DNA from 2 places in the Neobacillus sp. SRL179 genome. Region 2 is predicted to be linked to the other one. Evidence: riboswitches for the same ligand, from Rfam matches in the RefSeq annotation. Region 2 holds a riboswitch; the other holds the start of a gene.
The links. A riboswitch is a leader RNA that binds a small molecule or an ion and turns the genes downstream of it on or off. The one in region 2 is predicted to bind cobalamin.
Positions count from the first base shown of each region.

Region 1: another riboswitch for cobalamin. It lies ahead of AC4E8C_RS10125 (DUF4430 domain-containing protein); the one in region 2 lies ahead of metE (5-methyltetrahydropteroyltriglutamate--homocysteine S-methyltransferase).

Region 1 covers NZ_OZ481792.1:2,049,405-2,052,598, forward strand. Annotated here, with positions in the region: partial or broken gene ribB (3,4-dihydroxy-2-butanone-4-phosphate synthase) at 1-529, shown strand, start outside; gene ribH (6,7-dimethyl-8-ribityllumazine synthase) at 579-1,049, shown strand; cobalamin riboswitch at 1,175-1,362, shown strand; gene AC4E8C_RS10125 (DUF4430 domain-containing protein) at 1,490-3,194, shown strand, end outside.
Region 2 covers NZ_OZ481792.1:769,405-772,598, reverse strand. Annotated here, with positions in the region: gene metE (5-methyltetrahydropteroyltriglutamate--homocysteine S-methyltransferase) at 1-1,756, opposite strand, end outside; cobalamin riboswitch at 1,933-2,113, opposite strand; cobalamin riboswitch at 2,273-2,452, shown strand; gene AC4E8C_RS03745 (ribonucleoside-diphosphate reductase subunit alpha) at 2,635-3,194, shown strand, end outside.

The sequences.
Region 1 (3,194 bases), 1.3 Mb from region 2:
TCGTGAGAATGAAGGCGACTTTATTGCCTTGGCCGAAAAGGCCACACCTGCTGTTATTAATTTTATGGCGACACATGGAAGAGGACTGATATGTGTACCGATTGAAGAAGAATTGGCACAAAAATTGAACTTACATCCGATGGTGGAAAATAACACCGATCCCCATGGAACCGCCTTTACGGTTAGTATTGACCATAAATTTGCAAAAACAGGCATTTCCGCTTTCGAACGTTCAGCTACTGTTTTAAGTTTGCTGGATCCAGAAGCAAAACCCGAGGATTTTAAACGACCGGGTCATATGTTCCCGCTTATTGCCAAAAACGGGGGAGTTTTGCAGAGAATTGGACATACCGAAGCAGCTGTAGATTTAGCTAAATTATGTGATGCTAAACCTGCAGGAGTGATTTGTGAAATCATGAATGAGGACGGAACTATGGCACGTGTTCCCCAGCTTCGCGAAGTTGCGGATAAGTTTAACGTAAAAATGATAATGATCAAAGATTTAGTTGAATACAGAAACAAAAAGGAAGCTTCATCAAACGTTAGGTAAAATATTAACAAAATTTGGAGGTATTATAATGGGACAAATATTTGAAGGGCATTTAGTAGGTTCAGGTTTAAAAGTAGGAATTGTTGTCGGAAGGTTTAATGAGTTTATTACGAGTAAATTATTGAGTGGTGCACAAGATGCCCTTAAAAGACATGGTGTTAATGATACAGACGTTGATGTCGCTTGGGTGCCTGGTGCGTTCGAAATCCCGCTAATTGCTCAAAAAATGGCGAATAGTAAAAAGTACGATGCTGTTATTACGCTTGGGACCGTCATTCGCGGCGCTACTCCTCACTTTGATTATGTTTGTAACGAAGTGGCAAAAGGTGTAGCAGCTATTAACTTAAGCAGTGGCATCCCTGTTGCTTTTGGATTATTAACAACAGAATCCATTGAACAAGCAATCGAGCGTGCTGGAACAAAGGCAGGTAATAAGGGCTGGGATGCAGCGACCGCAGCGATTGAAATGGCTAATTTATGCCGAAATATTGAACAATAATTTTCAACAAAAGATAGGTATTAGAATGATTTCCTTCTAAGCCTATTTTTTTTTGATAAAAAGTTATTGAATGAAATCCTATACAAATAAATTAATTTATATATATAATAGACGTATCATAAAAAAATAACTCGGTAAAACAGGTGCTGAAGTCTGTTACAAGACTTTGAGCTTAATAGGGAAGTTGGTTAAATTCCAACGCGGTCCCGCCACTGTAAATGGGAGCAACCTATAATTGTCACTGTCGAAGGATGGGAAGACATAGGGAGCTATGATCATGAGCCAGGAAACCTGCCTGTTTTTAACACCAACAGCCTACGCGGATAGGAGAGTGTTAAGCAAGAAGCGTATTTTTTGCGTTTCCAACTTAACGTACATAACACTCCTCCTCCTATGGGAGGATTTTTTTATGGAAAAATATCATATCAGGGAGAGAGTAAATGATGTTTAAAAGAAAAATCAATCTGTTATTTGTGTTCCTTCTTTTATTTAGCCTGACAGCTAATGGGTTTCAACTGCAAGTTAACGCAGCGGCTCCAGAAGATGCGGTGACCATTTCGGTACTGGATGACACTGGAAAAGAAATTTATCAAGCACCAGTACCTTTTAATCCAAATGAAACGGCATTGGAAGTATTAAAAAAAGCAGTTAATGATGATATAGATGTGGCGTCAACAGATTATGGTGCCTCCATCAATCGTATTAAAGGTTCTGAAATAAAACCCGAGCATTACTGGGCTTTTTATGTGAACGGATTATTCTCTCAAGTAAACTATGACCTCTATAAAGTCCAAAAAGGGGACCAATTAACATTTACCTATGCCGGCTGGTACGATATGCCTGAAAATGTCGTGTCCTTAAATATCGTAGATCCTAATAATAAGGATTTGACTCCGGCCTTAACCAATATTGGTTTTATCGGACAACCTACTGCGTTACAGCTATTAAAATTAGCAGCAGGTCCACAACAATTGAATTACACGGCATTTACTGTTAATGGCGTGACGGTGAATAGTGACCCAAACAGTTACTTGATAAAGTCTGGTGATAAAATTACTTTTCAATATGACTCATGGGGAGAAAACACGACACCTACTTTGGAGCCTATTCCACAAGAGACTATGAACAGTGCCATTGATCGTGTAAGCGGATATTATAGCACTGAGCAAGTGGATGAGTGGGCGGTTATTTCCTTAAAACAAGTAGGAAAACCCATCCCAGCCAATTATCTATCCACTGTTAAATCACTAGTTAAAGAAAAGCAAGGGAAATTCTCAAGAATCACGGATACTGAACGGTATGCCCTGGGTATTCTTGCTGCAGGCGGAGACCCGCAAAATGTTGAAAGCTTTAATCTAATTCAGGCTATTTATAATGGAAATGTCACCAAACAAGGGTTAATTGGGGTTTCATATGCCTTAAGTACATTGGATAGTGCTAATTTTTCCGTTCCAGATACGGCTCTATGGACAAGACCGAAACTTGTGAGTTACTTAACAGATCGGCAGAATTCAGATGGCGGATGGGCCTGGGATGAGGGTTCAACAAGTGATATCGATACAACGGCGATGATTCTTACAGCACTTGCCCCATATAAGGGACAAGCAGATGTAAAAGATAAAATCAATCTAGCTGTCAATTATTTATCGTCACAATTTCAAGCATCGATAATTGATAATAGTTCTACTGCCGCCCAAGTGATTGTCGCTTTATCGGCATTAGGAATAGATGCTAATAGTTCTTCATTTGTAAAAGATGATCAAGCGCTTGTACCATTTTTCTTATCGTTCCAAAATACGGATGGCGGTTTTGATTACAAAGGTGGAGATCAGAGTGATGCCATGTCAACCTCTCAAGGCATCCAGGGCTTGGCAGCTTACCAACTGTTCTTACAAGGTAAAGGTTCATTATTCCAAATCCCATTAGCAGAACAACCGGTTGAAATCGATCCACCCGTTGTGACAACACCACCGGCAGCACAACAACCGGGAACGGAAACAAATGACGAGACCGTACCGGTAGTCCAAACACCTGTGAATCAATCATCACCTGTGAGTCAAACGCCTGGTCTTGATACAGATAGTCAGGATCTAAAAACAAACGGTAATGCTCTGCCGAATACAGCTACCAATATGTATAACCTGC
Region 2 (3,194 bases):
GTGCTAAAGCAATTTGGTTGGCTACTTGTTCACAAGAAAGATCATCACGAACAAAAGACCAATTTAAGATAGTGACAGGACCTGTCAACATCCCTTTAACATATTTTGACGTTAATTGCTGTGCCTCTTCAACTTCCTTCACTGTCATTGGAGATGTCCACTCGACGTCACCATAGATAATTGGTGGTTTGACACAGCGTGAACCGTATGAAACGACCCAAGCCTTTTCCGTGAAGGCAAAACCCTTCAGTTTTTCGCCAAAGTACTCGACCATATCTGTTCGCTCAAATTCACCATGGACGAAGACATCAAGGCCAATCTCTTCTTGAATTTGAATCCAGCGAGCTGTTTCACTTTTTACAAATTCAGCATAAACAGTGTCCGTAATTTCTTTTTTGCGCCATGCTGACCGTGTTCGTTTCACTTGTGCCGATTGAGGGAAACTGCCAATTGTGGTTGTTGGATAATCCGGTAATTGCAATGCCTCTTGCTGCAGGGATTGACGTTCCTTATAAGCCATTTTACGTTTGAAATCCACTGATTTCACTAGCGATACAAGCTCCTTCACACGTGGATTATTCCTCGCCGGATGTTCTGCTAGTACTTGCTTCGCCAGCGCACTTTCTGACACACCTTTATTTCCTGACCATGTTTGGTTGGAAACATAAGATGCAATATGTGTTAACTCCACGATCTTCTCATCTGCAAATGACAAAGCATTTAACAATGAGTCCTCTAGCTTTGTTTCAGAGTTTGTCGTCACAGGTACGTGTTGTAAACTACAGGAAGACTGAATCCAAACTTCCTTTGCACTGCTTAAGGATAATATCGTTTTGGTATCCATTGCTTTTTCAGCCAAATTTGCCCGCCAAATATCACGTCCATTCACAATACCAATCCCTAATACCTTATCTTTAGGGAAACCGTATTGACGGAGGGAGGACATATTCTGTTCTCTTCCATGGATAAAGTCAAGGCCTATCCCTGCAACGGGTAATTGTGATAACTCCTCATACGCTGACAATCCTTCAAAATAGGTTTGTAACATAATTTGAGCGGCAGGGACTTCTTCCGCAATTTGTTGGTAGATTTGTTGGACAAGTTGTATATCCTCTTTAGCAAGTGACAGGACTAATGCTGGTTCTTCCACTTGAATCCACTCTGCCCCTGCATCGACTAGCTGCTGGAATACTTGTGTATAAAGCGGTAGGAGCTTGAAAATAAACGATGCTTTGGTTCTAGCGTCATATCCTTTAGATAATTGGACAAACGTAAACGGACCAATCATGGTAGGCTTAGTCATAATACCTAATTCTTCTTTCGCTTCTGTATAATAATCTAAGAGGTAGTTTTGAGTTAATTGGAGTGTTTGGCCTTCGTACTCCGGAACGATATAGTGATAGTTGGTGTTAAACCATTTTGTCATCTCGCAGGCCACTACATCATTTGCCCCTCGTGCCATTGCGTAATACGTATTTAAGTCTACCTTTTCCCCTGCCCATTGATAACGAGCTGGAATGAGACCAAACATGGCGGAAAGGTCTAGCATCCGGTCATAAAATGTAAAATCACCTACCGTTAGTAAGTTTAAGCCTAATGACTGCTGACGCTTTAGTTGATTCAAGCGATTTGTACTCATCTCTAACATAAATTTATTCTCTGATTTTTCCCCCTCCCAAAAAGCTTCTACACAACGTTTCCATTCCCGATGATCACCAATGTATGGATAACCGATTACTGTACTAACTAAATTCATTTATAACTCCTCCTAATACATTTACATATTTTCCAAATACAAAAAGCCACTTCCACATAAGGGAAATGGCTTTACAATCAAGTTATAGAATAATAGCGAATTCAAACTGCATTCCTATTTCATAACTCGTCTGTCGTACAAATGATTGGTCACCACCTATTTCCACGTAGGTATTTGGTGTGTACTAGAGATTGGCAGGTCTCCTGGCTTATCATCCATGCTCCTCACACCTTCCCATCAATGACAGTGGTATCTTGTGATTTGCTCCGATTTACAGTTGCGGGACAGCGACGGAATTGCACCGTTCTTCCCTTTTAAGCCAAGCCGCAGCTTGGCACCAACTCTTACACGATATGTAATTTTCAACAACTATAACATATTAATCTTCTAGAGTACATAATTTTCTGAAAAGAGTTGGAACTTCATAGAAGGGGGTTGTCAAATTGAGATTTGTATATTATATTTTGTGGTATACAATATTTAGTGTTCGAATTTTACCAAAAACACTAAATATAGATATTAACCAATAATAATGGTGTCTTAATAGACTTAATAGGGAATCTGGTGAAAATCCAGAACTGTACCCGCAACTGTATGTGCTGACGAAATAAAAGAGATCCACTGTCTTTAGGACGGGAAGGGATTAGAGTAGGGAGAAGCACAAGTCAGGAGACCTGCCATTGTTATATAGTATGTTCTTCTTCGGGAGTTGGGAAGATATAACGAGGGTATCCTACTATGACAGTATCAATCTACTGTTTAATAGATTATTCTGCGTTATCAACCCATCTGCGATGATGGGTTTTTTGTTTATAAAAAAATAATTCCAATCCCGAAGCGTTGTAAGCTAATTTACTACATATAGAGGAGAAGAAATGATGGATATGAAACAACACACAGAAATGAATTCTGTTTTAGCAGCAATTAAAGCCGCTTCGGAAAAATATAACTTGGATACAAAAGATTTATTCGAAAAGGCAGCTAACCTAGAAGAGTCATCAGCGTATGAACAATCCCTTTTTTATGCATTAAATCAAATTTCAATGGCGGACCCTGACTGGACTTTTCTAGCGGCAAATCTATATTTACTTAACCTTTATCAGAATACTTCATATAACAGAGGGTATAAGCCGGAAAAAAAATATGGTGATTTTTATGCGCTAATTACGGAATTGACTAGTATGGGCATCTATTCTGAGGATTTGTTACAAAGTTACACAAAGGAAGAGATTGATATAGTAGGAGCAGAAATTGATCCAGAACGAGACCATTTGTTTAATTATATCGGGTTATTTTTATTAGCAGATAGGTATTTGGCAAAAGATTATGAAGGAAATCTTTACGAGCTGCCTCAAGAACGGTTTATGATCATTGCAATGACTTTAATGAAAAATGAACCAAAGGCTAGCAGATTGTGCTTGGTAAAAGAAGCCTACTG